One region of the Arthrobacter sp. ZBG10 genome, then DNA from elsewhere that is predicted to be linked to it. Evidence: riboswitches for the same ligand, from Rfam matches in the RefSeq annotation. Region 1 holds a riboswitch; each other region holds the start of a gene.
What was found. A riboswitch is a leader RNA that binds a small molecule or an ion and turns the genes downstream of it on or off. The one in region 1 is predicted to bind S-adenosylmethionine.
Positions count from the first base shown of each region.

Region 2: another riboswitch for S-adenosylmethionine. It lies ahead of ACU18_RS13470 (DUF1737 domain-containing protein); the one in region 1 lies ahead of ACU18_RS10165 (bifunctional o-acetylhomoserine/o-acetylserine sulfhydrylase).
Region 3: another riboswitch for S-adenosylmethionine. It lies ahead of ACU18_RS01140 (LLM class flavin-dependent oxidoreductase); the one in region 1 lies ahead of ACU18_RS10165 (bifunctional o-acetylhomoserine/o-acetylserine sulfhydrylase).
Region 4: another riboswitch for S-adenosylmethionine. It lies ahead of ACU18_RS11275 (aminotransferase class V-fold PLP-dependent enzyme); the one in region 1 lies ahead of ACU18_RS10165 (bifunctional o-acetylhomoserine/o-acetylserine sulfhydrylase).

Region 1 covers NZ_LFQH01000039.1:43,531-47,873, forward strand. The annotation lists gene ACU18_RS10155 (CPBP family intramembrane glutamic endopeptidase) at 1-238, shown strand, start outside; gene ACU18_RS10160 (VOC family protein) at 433-1,071, opposite strand; SAM riboswitch class IV at 1,233-1,348, shown strand; gene ACU18_RS10165 (bifunctional o-acetylhomoserine/o-acetylserine sulfhydrylase) at 1,393-2,718, shown strand; SAM riboswitch class IV at 2,815-2,930, shown strand; gene metX (homoserine O-acetyltransferase MetX) at 2,943-4,058, shown strand; gene ACU18_RS10175 (hypothetical protein) at 4,080-4,343, opposite strand, start outside.
Region 2 covers NZ_LFQH01000053.1:20,921-25,263, reverse strand. The annotation lists gene ACU18_RS13480 (GNAT family N-acetyltransferase) at 1-393, shown strand, start outside; gene opgC (OpgC domain-containing protein) at 380-2,767, opposite strand; SAM riboswitch class IV at 3,015-3,129, shown strand; gene ACU18_RS13470 (DUF1737 domain-containing protein) at 3,143-3,400, shown strand; gene ACU18_RS13465 (rhodanese-like domain-containing protein) at 3,397-3,807, shown strand; gene ACU18_RS13460 (O-succinylhomoserine sulfhydrylase) at 3,808-4,343, shown strand, end outside.
Region 3 covers NZ_LFQH01000005.1:41,722-46,064, forward strand. The annotation lists gene ACU18_RS01135 (NtaA/DmoA family FMN-dependent monooxygenase) at 1-405, opposite strand, end outside; gene ACU18_RS01140 (LLM class flavin-dependent oxidoreductase) at 419-1,516, opposite strand; SAM riboswitch class IV at 1,556-1,664, opposite strand; gene ACU18_RS01145 (LLM class flavin-dependent oxidoreductase) at 1,856-3,007, shown strand; gene ACU18_RS01150 (rhodanese-like domain-containing protein) at 3,045-3,431, shown strand; gene ACU18_RS01155 (MFS transporter) at 3,428-4,343, opposite strand, start outside.
Region 4 covers NZ_LFQH01000044.1:62,865-67,207, reverse strand. The annotation lists gene rsgA (ribosome small subunit-dependent GTPase A) at 1-620, shown strand, start outside; gene hisN (histidinol-phosphatase) at 666-1,478, shown strand; SAM riboswitch class IV at 1,640-1,754, shown strand; gene ACU18_RS11275 (aminotransferase class V-fold PLP-dependent enzyme) at 1,790-3,211, shown strand; gene ACU18_RS11270 (class I SAM-dependent methyltransferase) at 3,281-4,039, shown strand; gene ACU18_RS11265 (metal-dependent transcriptional regulator) at 4,088-4,343, shown strand, end outside.

The DNA of each region.
Region 1 (4,343 bases):
CGGCAAGTTCGGCTGGAGCCTGCCGGTGTCCATCGCGGCCAGTGCGCTGCTGCGTGGCAGCTACCACCTTTACCAGGGCTTCGGGCCCTTCATCGGGAACGTGGTGATGGGCGTTGTCTTCGCGTGGCTCTACACCCGGACCAAACGCGTGATGCCGTTGGTCATCGCGCACGCGCTGCTCGACATCGTGGCGTTTGTCGGCTTCAGCCTGTTTGGCAAGGCGGTGGGGCTGGGCTGACCGTCCCGGGCCTCATGCCTGCCCGCGGTGGCGGGCGGCCGCCGTCGTCCGGTTGATGCTTTTGCCGCTCAATGATTCGGCCGCCATCAGCAGGTGACGCCGTTGTCAGCTGCTGATGGCGGTCGAAGGGTGGGTGGGCGCGGACGCCCGGAAGCACCGGACCCGGCGCAGGCCGGATCCGGTGCGGCGGAGGATCAGATGGTGACTGCGCCGTTGGCGGTTTCGAAGGTGACCGAGAGGATTCCGGGTGTGCCGTGCGGGGCAACCCAATCCACTGCAACATCCTCGAGCGGCTTCTCCACCGGTTCACCCAGCCATTCGGTGACCCGCTCGGCGGAACCGGCGATGGTCAGGCAGCTCATCTTGACGTTGCCTTCGTAGGCGTTGGACGGGTGCAGGGAGGGGTCGCCCTCCCACTTCAGCATGTAGGGCACCTGGGGATCCGCGATGAGGCCCAGGATGCCGATCTGCTTCCAGACCAGTTCGCGGCCGTCAGGGAACTTGCGGTTGCCGTTGACGGAAGACCGGCCCAGCCGCTCCTCGAAAGGCGCAAGGTCGTCCACTTCGACGCACCAGCCCATCCAGCCGCCACCGGCTTCGGAGCGGGCGCGGACAGCCTGCCCGAAAGGCGCCTTGTCCGAGGCGGGGTGCGCCAGCACCTCCACCACCTCAAGGTACTTGTGGCCCGCGAGGGGAATGATCATGTTCCGGGTTCCGAAACGGGGATGCACCCCGCCCTTGACGGCTTCCACACCCAGGGCGGAAGCGATTCGTTCGGTGGTGGCCGCCAGGCCATCCTGTTCACAGGCGTAAGAGACGTGATCCATGCGCATGCCAACATCTTGGCACTTTGTGATCCGCCTCTCAGCTAAGGCTTGCCTTACATGATTTTTCCACTGGGCGGAGTTCCTGTTGTGGCCCGGCAACGGGGCCGTGGGACCATGTTCGTCACAATCCTGTACCGCGCTCCCGGACAGTTCCTACACTGGGCACAGGTCATGAGTGCCAGCATCAAGCCCCGGCTCGCTGGCCGGCAACCCTCCACCCGCGGTGGGGTGCCCCGGGTGAGGACCTGGCTGTCCGGCACCGGCCGGATGGCAAGCGCGGCCCGTGCTGCTTCCTGCATGCCGGGCCCCTGTGAAGTGGAGCCAAAGATGTCCAACGGATGGTCGTTTGAAACCCGCCAGATCCATGCAGGCCAGGAACCGGACAGCGCCACCGGCGCCCGGGCCCTGCCCATCTACCAGACCACCTCGTTTGTGTTCCCCAGCGCCGAAAGCGCGGCCAACAGGTTCGCCCTGGCCGAACTCTCGCCCATCTACACCCGCATCGGCAACCCCACCCAGGACGCCGTGGAGCAGCGGATCGCCAGCCTGGAAGGCGGCCTCGCGGCCCTCCTGCTCAGCTCCGGGCAGGCCGCCGAGACGTTCGCGGTCCTGAACATCGCCGAGGCCGGCGACCACATCGTGGCCAGCCCCAGCCTTTACGGCGGGACCTACAACCTCTTCGCCCACACCCTGAAGAAGTTCGGCATCACCGTGACGTTTGTGGCGGACCCGGACAACCTGGACCAGTGGCGCGACGCCGTGCAGCCCAACACCAAGCTGTTCTTCGGCGAGGTGGTATCCAACCCGCGCCAGGACGTTTTGGACATCGAGGGCATTTCCGGGGTGGCGCACCAGGCGGGAGTGCCGCTGATCGTGGACAACACCCTGTCCACTCCGTACCTGATCCGGCCGCTGGAGTGGGGCGCGGACATCGTCCTGCACTCGGCCACGAAGTACCTGGGCGGACACGGCGCCGCCATCGCCGGCGTGATCGTGGACTCGGGCAAGTTCGACTTCACCAGGGAACCGGAGAAGTTCCCCGGCTTCAACACCCCGGACCCCACCTACAACGGCCTGGTCTACGGCCGCGACCTGGGTGCCGACGGCGCCCTGGGTGCCAACCTGTCCTACATCCTGAAGGCCCGCGTGCAGCTGCTGCGTGACCTGGGCTCCGCCGTGTCACCGTTCAACGCGTTCCTGATCGCCCAGGGCCTGGAAACCCTGAGCCTGCGGGTGGAGCGGCATGTCTCCAACGCCATTGAGGTGGCCCGTTGGCTCGAGGCGCGGGACGACGTCGAATCCGTTGCCTACGCCGGCCTGCCCTCCAGCCCCTGGTTTGAGCGCGGCCAAAAGTACGGGCCGCGGGGCACCGGGGCGATCGTGGCCTTCAACCTCGCCGGCGGGGCCGCGGCCGGCCAGCGTTTTGTCGATGCGCTGGAACTGCACTCCCATGTGGCCAACATCGGCGATGTCCGGTCGCTGGTGATCCACCCCGCGTCCACCACCCACAGCCAGCTGTCCCCTGAGCAGCAGGCCGTTGCCGGGGTCACGCCGGGCCTGGTCCGGTTGTCCGTGGGACTGGAACACATCGATGACATCCTGGCCGACCTGGAAGCAGGTTTCCGCGCGGCCAAGGCGGCAGCAGGTTCCTGACCGGACCCTAACGGACCGGCTGCCTTTGGGCCGGGGCAAGTCACAACCAGTCACACTCTTGGCCCGGGGTGGGGTGTTCTTCGTACACTCGAACAAGGTCATGAGTGCCAGTGACAGCCCCGGCTTGCTGGCCGGCAACCCTCCTTCCGCGGTGGGGTGCCCCGGGTGAAGACCTGGCCTGCCGGTCATTCGACGGCAGGCAAGCGCGTAGAAGAGGTCTTGCCATGACGGTTACCGTCGCCCGTACCACCGTTCCCGAACACGGGATTGTCCGCTTCGCCTCCGTAGGGGCCCTGGAACTTGAAGCCGGCGGATACCTGCCGGACGTCACCCTGGCCTACGAAACGTGGGGCACCCTGAATGCCGACGGCAGCAACGCCATCCTGATCGAGCATGCCCTGACCGGCAGCACCCACGTTGCCCGCGGCGACAGCGACGAGCCCGGCTGGTGGGAACAGCTGGCCGGCCCGGGCGCACCCGTGGACACGGACCGCTTTTTTGTGGTGTCCATCAACATTGTGGGCGGCTGTTACGGGTCCACGGGACCGTCCTCAGCCGCACCGGACGGCAGCCCGTGGGGTTCCCGGTTTCCGCTGGTGACCCTGCGGGACAGCACCGTGGCCGAAGCCAGGCTCGCAGACCAGCTGGGCATCCGCAGCTGGTTCGCCGTCCTGGGCGGCTCCATGGGCGGTGCGCGTGCCTTGGAATGGGCGGTGACCTACCCGGAGCGGGTGCAGCGGTGCGCCGTCATCGCCGTCGGTGCGGCGAGCACCGCAGAGCAGATCGCGTTTGCGCAGGCGCAGACGCTGGCCATCCGCCAGGATGCCAACTTCCAGGGCGGCGACTACTACGGCGGCCCGTTCCCCGGGGACGGTCTGGCCCTGGCCCGGCGCATCGCCCACATCACCTACCGGTCCGCCGCGGAACTCGAAGGCCGGTTCGGCCGGCAGGCGCAGGCCGCCGAAACACCGGTCCGCGCGGATTCGCTGGCCGCCCGGGGCCGCTACCAGGTGGAAAGCTACCTGGACCACCAAGGCAACAAACTGGTCCAGCGGTTCGACGCCAACAGCTACATCGCGCTCACCGAGGCACTCATGAGCCATGACGTCACCCGCAACCGGGGCACGCTGGCGCAGGCGCTGGACGTGCCGGGAGTCCGGTTTTTTGTCGCAGCGGTCGACTCGGACCGGCTGTACTTCCCGGCGCAGTCCTACGAGCTGGCGGCGGCGCTGCCGGGCGAGGTGGACGTCCACCTGATCCAGGCGCCGATCGGGCACGACGGCTTCCTGACCGAGATCGGCCAGCTGGGGGCGCAGCTGCGGGCATCGTTCCTCGTCTAGCCGGCTACCCCTCCCGGTTGGTCAGCCCTTCATGATCTCGCCGCGGCGGGTCATGTACTCCTCCATGGAGAGCTCACCGTTGCTGTACTGCTGGTCCAGTTCGGTGAGTTTGCGGGCCCGGAAGCCCTGCGGGGCCGACGGCGGCGGGGGAGTGGCGGGCGCCTGCGGCTGTTCCGGAGCGGGCTGGCCGGGCTGACCCGGGTACCCGCCTTGGCCGGGTTGTGCGGGGTAACCGGGCTGGCCCGGGTACCCGCCCTGGTGCGGGGCCTGCGGCCGGCCGAACGG
Region 2 (4,343 bases), on a different contig from region 1:
GTCCTGGTCGACACCGACCAACGGGGCTCAGAACTTCACGGGGACCGGATAGTCGGCGCCATCACCCTGACAGGGATCGTCCGGGGGCCGTTCCTGAGCGCCAATCTCGGGTACTGGGTGGACCGCGACCTCACCGGCCGGGGCATTGCCACGGCCGGTGTGCGTTACATGCTCGGTTATGCCGGCGCGGAACTGGGACTGCACCGCGTCCAGGCCGCCACGCTGGTCCACAATGCAGCATCCCGTCGCATCCTGGACCGCACCGGATTCCAGGAGATCGGGCTGGCTCCCAACTACCTCAAGATCGCGGGCAAATGGCAGGACCATCTGCTGCATCAGGTAATTCTGCCCCAGGCGGTCAGCGGCCTGCGGACCGGGCCTACGTGGGAATGATCCGGTAAAGGAACCTGGTCCTGACCATGACCCACAGCAGCCCCAGGAGCACGGCGTAGGCCGCTGTATTCAGCAGGACGTTCTCCTGCAGCAGGGCCGGAATGTTGGCCACCACGGCAATCAGCACCACATGCATGATGAACACATACAGGGTTGCCTGGCCCAACGGAATCAGGAACCACCCCAGTGTCCGCTGCACCGGCTTCCAATACGCCGTCAGGAACGCGTAGGCCGCCACCACCAGGACCAGCACGTTCAGCAGCCTGCCGGGTGCCAGGTAGGTGCGGCCGAAAAACAGGTCGTACATGATGCGGTAGGTGGCGTCCGGGATGACGGCGAGCCGGACGTCGAAGCCATTGGCCAGGTACGGGTTGCCCCAGGACAGGAACGCGAAGACAACGGCCAGGACGGTACAGGCAGCCACCACCCAAACCCGGGCCGAGAACCAGGCAATGATGCGGTGCCGGTGGTACCCCGCCACCAGCCCGATCACAAACAACACCTGCCATACCAGCAGGGGGAATGAATCCTCGAACTGCGAGGGGAGCAGCCGGAAACGGGTGGTTGCGCCGGCGGCGTAGGCAGCAATCGATGCACCCAGCACATACAGCCCTTTGCCCCGGCCCAGCGCGGCAAGGATCAGGGGGCTGGCGAGCAGCAGCACCACGTAGAGGCCCATCACGTTGAACTGCCACGGCCCGAACTGCAGCAGCAGGATCGCGGGCAGGATCCCCGGCGGTACGGGGAACTGCAGCAGGGAGCCCATGCCGGCGTAAAGGTCGTAGGTGCGGCCCGCACCGCCATGGCCGGCTCCACCCGTTCCCTGGTCCACGAACGTGGTCAGCACCTCGGAACGGAAAACCGGCAGCAGCGAAAGCAGGAAGACACCGATCAGCACCACAAGTGCCGTCATGTACAGCTTGCCTGCGCGGCGCGACGTCAACTCCAGCACGCGGCCGAAGTCGTCCTTGACGCGCGGCCCGTAGACCATGCCCACCACCAGGCCGGAGAACAGGACAAACAATTCGGCTCCCGAGACGAATCCCACCGCTTCCTGGGTAAAAAGCTGGAAGAGGGATGTCATGCCCAGGTGGTTGACCACAACAAAGACGATCGCCATGCCGCGCAGCAGATCCACGCGGGAGTCACGCTTGGACGGATCCGCATAGGCCCAGGAGGAAGCGTTGTTGATCCGTCCGGGAATCTGCCACAGCGCGGCAAGGAGGATCAGCAAAGCCGCTCCAACACTCCACGCGGCAACGCCGGACAACGTGTTGGGATGCGAATAACTGCCGTCCGTGGACACCTCCGTCACCGGCCCGGTCACCACAGGGGATTTTTTGAGCCGCTCCGAGGCAGCTGCAGCAATGTCCGGTTTCCCCGTCAGCAGCCAGTTAATGCTGGCGACCCCGGTGTCCCTGGTGCTGGTCCGCTCATCCCACACAACGGCGGCGGTCCGGGCGAATTCCGCCGACGTCATGGTGCCCACTACCTGGTCCCACCAGTTCACTTTGATGTCGGCCTCTGCGGCACCTCCCGACGCCGGGCTGTAGAAGGCGGCGGTCTGGAGCAGGAACGGCTTGTCCTTGCCGGCTGCATACGTGCCGTAGAAGTCCTCACCGCCGGCCGATGTCAGCATTTCCCGCAACTCACCAGCGCGGGGCAGGGAGTTGACGGCGGCCCCGCCCGAGGTGTCGTCATGGTAGGCACTCAGGCCCACCCAATCAACGGAATCATCGCCCGGATAATACGGCCCGTAGGGGCTGTCGGCACCGTTCCAACTGCCGTCCCCGTTGCTGTCCAGCAGGCTGAACCCGTCGCTTCCGGGACCGGGGGCTGCCCTGCTCCGCTCGAACGGGTAGTCCTTGCCAAGGAAAGGGGCCCACACCATCAGGGCGCCGCCGTCGGACGCCCGGAATTTGCCGGCGAGCGTCCGGAACGCCTCCCGGTACGCTGCCGGTTGCTGGCCCCACTCCACCCAGCTGGAATTCATGTCGGGCGCGAACCGGATCAGGAGCTTGCCCTTGAACCCGCCGGCGAGCGTGCGCACCTCCGCCGCGAAGGCGGCAGCAGAGCCTGAATCCACCTGGTCCAGCGGGACGGTGGGCCGGACGGTGAGCATGGCATGCGCGCCCTGGGCGGACGCCTGGTACAGGAAGCCCTTGAGGTCGTTACGCTCCGCATCCCGGTACGGAAAGTCAATGTCGTGACCCAGGACTGCGGGCCGTGCACCCAGCCGGTCCGCGAAACCTGCGGCGGTATCTTCGCCCCATTCCAGGACGGCGCCAAGGAGGGGCCCGCGGTCGTCCGGAACCGGCGCAGCAGCGTGTGCCGCCCCGGCCGGCAGCCCGATGGCCAGCACTGTCATCATCATCGCTGCCAGCAGGGCAGCACAGGCGCGGAAAATCCGGGTGCCGGGCACGGCAGTGCCGCCACTCCGCGCGGCTGATCGATTGCTGATGGGAACCCCCCGGTCTGAAGCCAGCTGTCGGGGCGGCGCCCCCATGCAAACCTTATCGGTCCGGCCGCCGCGCCAGGACCCCGTGCCCGGCGCGGCTCGGTTACGGAACATGACGACGGCGGCCGTGCGGCACCGGGCGGCAAGTGTTACGTTTTTGGGGAGTAATGAGTACCGGCACTAAGCCCTGACTGGCCGGTCGGCAACCCTCCCTTCCGCGGCGGGGTGCCTCAGGTGAATACTCGGCATATCGACCATTCGAGCTGCAAGCGTGAGAGAAGGAGATCCGTCGTGTCCGACGCACCTGCCCCTGAAGAGAGACTGTCCTACCGCCTCATCAGCGGCCCGGACAACCGCGAGTTCTGCGAGCGGATCTCGGCCGCACTGGCGGAGGGCTACGTGCTGCACGGAAGCCCCGCCGCCACGTACAACGGCGGAGGTGTGATTGTGGCCCAGGCAGTTGTCCTGCCGGCCGCCATCGCCACGGCGGACGCCGCCGTGGCAACCGCAGTGGACAGCCTCGAATTCGACGGCGAGGGGCACGCATGAGCTACGCCGGAGACCTGACCCCGCAGGAGGCATGGGCCAAGCTGGAGCAGGGCGCCATCCTGGTGGACGTCCGGACCGAAGCTGAATGGGCCCATATCGGCATTCCTGACACCAAGGCCACGGACAACGATCCCTTGTTTATTCAGTGGACCTTCCCCGGCGGCGTCCCGAACCCCGCCTTCATCAGCGACCTCAGCCAGCAGGCTCCGGAGGATTCAGCCGCGGAACTGCTGTTCCTGTGCCGTTCCGGGCAGCGCTCCATCGCGGCTGCCACCGCTGCGACGCAGGCCGGTTTCACCTCATACAACGTGCTGGAGGGCTTCGAGGGCGAGCCTGACCGGTATGGCGAACGGACCGTCAACGGCTGGAAGAACCGCGGCCTGCCTACCAACCTGGGAACCAACTAAATGGCTTTTAATGACGACGCTGCCGGTTGGAACGCCGATACGCAGGCGGTCCGCGGTGGCCTGGACCGCACCAACTTCCAGGAGACCAGCGAGGCGCTGTTCCTGAACTCAGGGTTTGTCTATGAATCCGCTGCCGCCGCCGAGCGGGCGTTCACCGGCGAGGACCAGCGTTTTGTCTACTCCCGCTACGGCAACCCCTCGGTAGCCACTTTTCAGGAGCGGCTGCGGCTGCTGGAGGGCACCGAAGCGTGCTTCGCCACGGCCTCCGGAATGTCAGCGGTCTTTACCGCCCTGGGCGCCCTCCTCGCTGCCGGCGACCGCGTGGTTGCCGCCCGGTCGCTGTTCGGTTCCTGCTTTGTGATCCTGAACGAGATCCTGCCGCGGTGGGGCGTGGAAACGGTGTTTGTTGACGGGCCGGACCTGGACCAGTGGCGCGAAGCCCTGTCCCAGCCCACCACTGCCGTGTTTTTCGAGTCGCCGTCCAACCCCATGCAGGAGATTGTGGACATCGCCGCCGTCAGCGACCTGGCCCACGC
Region 3 (4,343 bases), on a different contig from region 1:
GTCCGTGGTGACGATGTTCCAGGCAGCGCGGCCGCCGGAGAGCAGGTCGAGGCTGGCCAGCCGGTGGGCCAGGTCCGCGGGATCGTTGTAGGTGGTGTTTTGGGTGGCCACCAGGCCGATGTTGGTGGTGACGGCGGCGAGTGCCGCCAGGGCGGTCTGCGCGTCCGGGCGGCCCACCACGTCCAGGTCGTGGATCCGGCCCAGGTGTTCACGGAGCCGCAGTCCTTCGCCCAGGAAGAAGGCTGAGAACAGCCCGCGTTCGGCGGTCTGGGCCACGCGGCGGAAGGATTCAAAGTCGGTCTGGGAGCCGCTGTCCGGGGCTTTCCAGACGGTGGTGTGGTTGACGCCCTGGAAAAAGACGCCGAACTGGATCCGGCCGTTGCCGGTGGGACGGTGCGTGGTCATGGGGTGCTCTCTTTCAGGCCGCTGCGTAGCGGTTGGCGGGGCGGGGAAGGCCGAAGGACCGGCGCAGCGTGGTGCCGGCGGCGGGCGCGCTGACCAGGCCGGCGGCGCGCAACGCGGGCAGGACGTTGAGCGCCAGTTCCGGCAGGTCGACGTCCACGACGGCGGGATGCAGCCGGACGCCGTCCGCGGCATCGAAGAGCCGGGCCAGCAGGGACACGAGGCCGGCGGGGCTGCCCACGTACCGGGCGCCGCCGGTCCACGGCTCGTGGCGGTCCAGCTCCGCGAGCCGTTCCGCGGCCGTTTGGCCGCGGGCGTCGAGGATCACGTCGAGCTCCACGAGGGTCCGGGGAACGCCGGTGGCGGCCGCCGCTGAGGCTGCTGCGGCGAGCCCGTCAACGGTGGCGGCTGAAGCGAGTGCCACGTCGGCTTCCACGGTGGAGAGCAGCGCCGCCGGAGCGATGACCACCAACTGCCCCTGCAATGGCCGGGGAATGATCGCCGGGCCCTTGACGGCGAAGCGCTCCCCTTCGAAGTCGGCGTAGTGCAGTTTGTCGCGGTCCAGGTAGCGACCGGTGGAGGCGTCGCGGATGACGGCGTCGTCCTCCCAGGAATCCCAGAGCCGGCGGCCGGCTTCCACGGCGTCCGCGGCTTCGAGGGGCGCTGCGGCGGCGGCCAGCTGCTCACGGCCCACGGCGCGGGCTTCTTCGGGCGCGTTGGCCGCGCTGACCAGCCAGCCCGCCCTGCCCTGGGAGGCGTAGTCGAGGCTGGCCAGCTGGGTGGCGACGTGGAATGGCTCGGTGTAGAGGGTGTCCACCTCGGGTACCAGGCCGATCGAGCCGGTGATGGGGGCAGCGAAGGCGGCCCGTTGCACGGCATCGATCCGGCCGGGAATCCCGGCCGTGCCGGCATCCACCACGCGGGAATCGCGGAAGGTGGCCAGGTGGAAGCCGGCGATGTCTGCGGCCTGGACGGTGCCGCTGATGCGGGCACCGCCCAGCAGTCCGTCCGGAAGGTGGTGGGCGTGGCGCCACGCGGCGGGGTGCGCCCCGTCGCCGTCGAGCTCAACGGCCACCACGTTGGGACGGTTTTCGGGTACTGGTAGTGAAGGCATGGCTTTCCTCTTTCAGGGGCCGCTGGTGCGGCCGGGACGACATTTCACTTGCCGCAGTGCGGCCAGGTCTGTTTCCGGAGCACCCCGCCACTAAATGCCTGAGGGTTGCCGCAGCACGAGCCGGTCCTTGGCGTGCTGACTCTTGACCTATGGCTCGAATGTACGATCCCCGAATGACCCCCGCAACCGCCGTTGTCGCACGAGGTCAACGCGCGAAACGCCACGTCAAGCGACGGCTTAAACCGTCATCTGGCGGCGCCTGTGACGGCCTGTTGCGCACCGTTGAGTCCGGTGACATGGCGCTTTGGGCGCCGGAGCCGGCGTCCGTAGGGTCAAGCCATGAGCCCAACGGATGCCCTGCTGTCAGTTCTCGATCTGAGCCCCATCCCGGCGGGGGTGGACGCCGGGCAGGCGCTGCGCAACAGCGTGGAGCTGGCCGTCGCTGCCGAGGACCTCGGCTACCACCGCTATTGGCTGGCCGAGCACCATCTCAATCCCGGCGTCGCGGGTTCCGCCCCGCATGTGCTGTCCGCCCTGGTTGCTGCCGCCACCCGGACCATCCGGGTGGGGACGGCTGCCACCATCCTGGGCAACTACCGGCCGCTGCAGGTAGCCGAAAACGTCGGAACCCTGGCGGCAGTGTTCCCGGACCGGATCGATCTGGGATTTGGCCGCTCCGGCCAACCCGCTTCCCCGCCGGCAAGCACCGGCGGGGAAGACCTCCGGACTGCCGGCGAACCCGCGCCGGAGGACGCGGGCCGGGTGGTGGCGGGCCTGGTGGTCCCCGCCAAACGGCAGCCGTTCAGTTCCGTGCTGCCCCGGAAGTTCCGGCTCCAGGCCGAGCTCCTGGGCCGGGAGCCCGGGGATGCGGACAACTTCGAGAGCGACGTGCAGGACGTCATCGGCTTTTTCGACGGCGGCTACCGCACTCGGCACGGCGAGGGGATCACGGTGACACCTGCCCTGGGACATGCCCCGCAGTTCTGGCTCCACGGTTCCACGGCGGGGCCCAGCGCCCGGCTTGCCGGGAAGCTGGGCCTGCGGTTCGGCGCGAATTACCACGTGTCGCCGGCCACGGTACTGGAGTCGGTGGCCGAATACCGGGCCCACTTCCGGCCCTCGGCGGCGGTGCCGGAACCGTACGTCACGGTATCCGCGGACGTGCTGGTGGCCGAACGCGAACAGGACGCCCGGCGGCTCGGCGCGGGCTTCGCCGCCTGGGTGCACAGCATCCGCAGCGGCCAAGGCGCCATCGCCTATCCCGCCCCGGCCGACGGCGGCCGGCTGGACGCCGCGGTGGGCTCCCCGGAGCTGGTCCGGGACCGCGTGGAAACACGGTTCGTGGGCGCCCCCGGGACGGTCACCGCCAACCTGAGGGCGCTGCAGCGGGCCACGGGCGCCCAGGAGCTCCTGATCACCACCATCGCCCACGGGCAGGCGGAGCAGGTGGCATCCTACGGGCTGCTTGCCGACGCCTGGGCCCGCGGCTAAGACCCCGGTCCAACCAACCCATCCTCAAAGGAGAACCATGAGCACCGAAACCGACACCCAACTGGTCAGCGCCGCTGACGCCGCCCGCCTCATCGCCGAAGGGGCCCTGCTGGTTGACGTCCGCAGTGACGCCGGCCGGAACAGCACCGGGGCGATCCCCGGGGCGCTGGTGGTCAACCGGGAGCGGGTGGACCAGGACTTCGGCCCCGACTCCCCCGAACTGTTGCCCGAAGTGGAAGCCGCGGGCCGGAACATAGTGGTGTTTTGCGGCTCCGTCAACGGCTCCCGCCCTGTAGCCGAGAAGCTGAAGGTGCTGGGCTACGCCAACGCCGTCCATGTGGACGGCGGCTTCCCGGCATTGCGGGAGGCCGGGGTGCCCACCACAGGCCCCACGGACCCGGGCGCCCAGAGCCCGGCCGCTTAAGGACCGGCCCGCCGGCGCTTCGAAGGCTGCCGGCGGGTGGCCTGCCGCCCGGCGACAGCGGCTGTGCGGAGCCAGTCCGCACTGCCGGCCAGCACAGCGACGCCCAGCAGCACCGAGCAGAGCACCACACCCTGGTGGAAGGCCCGGCGGGGGTCCGCGCCGGCGGTGAGGAACATGCCGGCGGCGGCCGCTGAACACAGCGCCGCCGTGAACCGTTGGCTGAGTTGGTAAAAGCCCGCGGCCACCCCCGTGGCACCGGGCGGGGCCTGGGCCAGTGTCAGGGTCTGGTTGGGGGCCACCACCAGACCCACGGCTAGCCCCTGCAGGAGCCCGACGGCGGCCACCGCCATCGCAGCGGCTCCGCTGTCCAGGTACTGGACGGCCAAGTCCTTGCCGGGCAGGCAGGCCAGGCCGGCCACCAGCGCCCAGACGACACCGCCCCGCCCGTAGCGGCCCAGGAACCGCCAGCTGAAGCTGGAGGCCAGCAGCATCCCTGCGGCCTGCGGCGCCAGGATCGCGGCGGCCGCCAACGGCGGCAGGCCGGTGCCGGCAAGGAAGTAGAACGCGGTGACCGCGGCCATGGCCGCGCCCACGCCAAACTGGCACAAGGCAACCACGGTGCCAAGGACGTAGCCGGGCGAGCGGACCAGTGCCGGGACCAGCAGCGGGGTCCGGCCGCGCCGGTGGTACAGGACCTCCCAGCCGGCAAACACGGCCAGCGCCACGGCGCTGCTCCCCAGCCAGATGGGCGTTTCCGGACCCGGGCCCTGGATGGTGGGCACCAGCGAGGCCAGCACCACGGCACCCAGGAGCAGCGCGCCTACTGCATCGATGGTGGGCCGGCGTTGGCCGGGCACCGCCGGCGACCGGGACCGGCGCGGGAGGAACACCAGGGCCAGCGGAACCAGGACC
Region 4 (4,343 bases), on a different contig from region 1:
ACGTCAAGGATCCCGCTGAGCTGCTGTCCAATTACGCGCACCTGGACTTCCCGGTCATCATCAGCCGCACCGCGGACAATAAGGCATCGGGCATCGACGCCAGGTCGGACGATGGCCTGTCCGCCCGGCTGGACAGCGAGGCCGTAGCGGAGCTGCGGACCTTCCTGCACGGGAACGTCACTGTGATGCTGGGGCACTCCGGCGTGGGCAAATCCACCATGGTCAACGCGCTGACCGGAGCCGAGCGGGCCACCGGCGGCGTCAACGCCGTCACCGGCCGCGGCCGGCACACATCCTCCTCCGCCCTGGCCCTGCGGCTGGCAGATGCGCCGGCCGGCAGTTGGATCATCGACACCCCTGGCATCCGGTCCTTTGGCCTGGCACTGGTGGACCCGGACCGCATCCTGCGTTCCTTCCCGGACCTCTCCTCCGGCACCGATGCCTGCGAACGCGGCTGCAAGCACACGGCAGCGGCCGTGAACTGCGGGCTGGACGCCTGGGTGGCCGCCGGCCAGGCAGGTCCCACCGGCGCTGCCCGGCTCTCTTCCCTGCGGCGGCTCCTCGGGGCGGATCCGCGCCTGGAAGCCCAGGAGACCAAGGAACTCGGCAGCGTCAACTGACGTGGGCCTCCCAGCACAACCGCCGCCAGACGGTAGTTTGGAACCATGATCCAATCCGCTTCCAGCTACAACGATGACCTGCGCCTGGCCCACGTCCTGGCCGATTCCGTGGACGACCAGACGATGAGCCGTTTCAAGGCCCTGGACCTCCATGTGGAGACCAAGCCGGACCTGACGCCTGTCACCGACGCGGACAAGGCAGCTGAGGAATCCATCCGCGGCCAGCTTTCCCGCTCCCGCCCCCGCGACGCCGTCCTGGGTGAGGAGTTCGGCAGCAGCGGCCACGGCTCACGCCGCTGGATCATCGACCCCATTGACGGGACCAAGAATTTCGTCCGGGGTGTCCCGGTATGGGCAACCCTGATCGCGCTCGTTGACGAGGGCGAACCGGTGGTGGGTGTGGTCAGCGCACCTGCGCTGGGCAAACGCTGGTGGGCGGCGAAAGACATGGGCGCCTACATGGGGCGTTCGCTCGCCTCGGCCACCAGGCTGCGCGTCTCCAACGTCGCCACCCTTTCCGATGCGTCATTGTCCTACTCCAGCCTCACCGGGTGGAAGGAACGCGGCAACTTCGACGAGTTCCTGGGGCTCACCGAGGACGTATGGCGGACCCGCGCCTACGGCGACTTCTGGTCCTACTGCATGGTCGCCGAGGGGTCGGTGGACATTGCCTGCGAACCCGAACTGAATCTCTACGACATGGCCGCCCTGGTCCCCATCGTGGTGGAAGCCGGCGGCCGGTTTACCTCCCTGGAGGGCCAGGACGGCCCGTTCGGCGGAAACGCCCTGGCCACAAACTCCATCCTGCATTCCGAGGTGCTGCGGCGCCTGAACCCGGGGCTGGACGACCTCCTCTAGGACTGCCTGGACCGAAGAATATACGGCGGACGCCTCCGGATGGGGGCGTCCGCCGTCGTGTTCTTCGACAAAAGCCCCGGCGTACGGGCGCGGCGTAACAAATCCCTTAACATTCGGGCTGGCTTCAAACCACCCCGCACCATGTCCTACGCTCTTAAGCAGGTCACGAGTGCCAGCGCTAAACCCCGGTTTGCTGGCCGGCAACCCTCCATTCGCGGTGGGGTGCCCCGGGTGACGACCAGGCCGGTCCGGACATGGATACGGCAAGCGCGGATTCCCTGCAGGGAGTCCTGTCAACGTGAGGATTCCCCATGACAACTGCCACTGTCTCCCCCGCAGCTTCGCTGGCGCCCGCCGCACCTTCGGTTTTGGCCGGCCACTCCATCGCCGCCAGGCCCCTCGCCGCCGTAACCGGCGCCGAGATCCAGGCGCCGCTGATCGCCGGTGGCCATGTCCGCTACGCGAACCTGGACTATGGCGCCTCCGCGCCGGCGCTGTCCCTGGTCTCCGCCTACCTGAACGAGATCCTGCCCTACTACGCCAGCGTGCACCGTGGCGCCGGCTACGCCTCGCAGATCAGCACCTCCGTGTACGAGAACGCGCGGAACATCGTGCGGGACTTTGTGGGCGGCCGCCCGGACGACTCGGTGATCTTCACGCGCAACACCACCGACTCGCTGAACCTCCTGGCAGGGTGCCTGCCCAACACGGACGGCCGGCCCACCGGCGACGTCCTGTACCTGGACATCGAGCACCACGCCAACCTGCTGCCGTGGCAGGGCGTCCCGCACCGGAGCATCGTGGCCGCGGACACCCTGGCCGGCACCATCGACGCTGTCCGCGGCGAACTGGAGCAGGGCGGGGTCAGCCTCCTGGCCGTTACCGGCGCCTCCAACGTCACCGGTGAAATCCTGCCCATCCGCGCCCTCGCCACGCTGGCCCACCAGTACGGCGCCCGGATTGTGGTGGACGCCGCGCAGCTGGCACCCCACCGGCGGGTAGACATCACCGCCGACGGCGTTGACTACCTCGCGTTCTCCGGCCACAAGCTCTACGCCCCGTTCGGTTCCGGCGTCCTGGTGGGGCGCCCGGACTGGCTCGACGCCGGAAAACCGCACCTCGCCGGCGGCGGTGCCGTCAAGGAAGCACGGCTCGACGGCGTCAGCTGGGCCACGGGCCCGGCCCGGCACGAGGGCGGCTCGCCCAACGTCCTCGGCGCCGCCACCCTGGCACGTGCCACGCAGGTCATCGCCGCCCTGGACCCGCAGGAATGGCACGCCCACGAACAGTCCATCCGGTCCTACCTGGTGGCGGGGCTGCAGCAGATCGAGGGCGTGAGTGTCCACCAGATCTTCAAGGACACCAACGCTGAGACGGACACCATCGGTGTGGTTAACTTTTCCGTGGCCGGCTACGACGCCGGTCTGGTGGCGGCCTACCTGTCCGCAGAGCACGGCGTGGGCCTCCGGGACGGGCGTTTCTGCGCCCACCCCCTGCTCAAGCGGCTGGGCCTTCCGTCCGGTTCGCTGCGGGCCAGCTTTGGTGTGGGCTCCCGCCTTGAGGACGCCGAACGGCTCCTTGCCGGCATCTCTGCCCTCCGGACCCAGGGCCTTGGCTGGGATTACGTGGTGGACGCAGGCCGCTGGGTGCCCGCCAACGATTCCCGGACCTACCCGCACTGGGCCCCCAACACGCCGGGCACCGCCGGCGCGGCCCCCTGCCTGGACGACTGAACCGCCGGGCCGCCCCGGCGGGGTCCATGCGGTAAATTCAGGAGAGACATCTACTGAAGGAGGCCGCGCGTGGTCCGGGGTGGCCCCAAGCTGGAACACAACCGGCGCCAGGAGCTGGGCCAAAGCTTCCAGGACGGCGGCGAGCATTACCAGCAGGTCCGGCCGGGCTACCCGGCGGCAGCCGCGGACTGGCTGGTGCCCGCAACGGCCGGTGAGGTTTTGGACGTCGGCGCCGGCACCGGCAAATTCACCGCACTGCTCCTGGCCAAAGGACTGGCCGTCACCGCAGTCGACCCGTCCGCGGACATGCTGGAACAGCTGGCTGAGCACTATCCACGTGCCACGGCTGTCCTGGGCACCGCAGAGGCCACCGGCCTGCCGGCGGCGGCGTTCGACGTCGTCACCGTGGCCCAGGCCTGGCACTGGTGCGACGCAGCTGCGGCCAGCACGGAGCTCGCCCGGGTCCTTCGCCCGGGCGGCACGCTGGGGCTGGTCTGGAACCAGCTGGACACCTCCGTTCCCTGGGTCCACCGGCTGTCCCGGATCATGCACGCGGGCGACGTCTACAAGCCTGGCCACCGGCCCGCCGTCGGGCCTGACTTCCAAGGCCTTGAGGGGTACGTGACCCGGTGGCAGGACCCTGTAACCACCACGGGCCTGATGGAGCTCACCAAAACGCGCAGCTACTATCTCAGGGCCTCCGAACCCACCCGCGCCAAGGTGCTGGCCAACCTGGACTGGTACCTGCATGAGCATCTTGGCCACCGGGACGGCGAAATCATCGACCTGCCCTACCTGACCCTGGCATGGCGGGCCACGGCGGCGTGAATCTCGTTGCCGGCCAGCGGCGGTGCAGTACCCGGTAAGCTTGATGCTGTGAAGACCAGCGCGCCCTCCTCCTCGATCGAGGACTACGTCAAGGTCATCTACTCGTTTACCGAGTGGCAGGACAAACCCATCACCTCCTCGCAGCTGGCCCAGCGCCTGGGTGTGGCCAACTCCTCCGTCTCGGAGATGGTCCGCAAGCTCAAGGACCAGGGCCTCGTTGACCACAAGCCCTACAGCGCCATTACCTTGACGGGCCCGGGCCTGCGCCTGGCCCTGGCCATGGTCCGCCGCCACCGGCTGATTG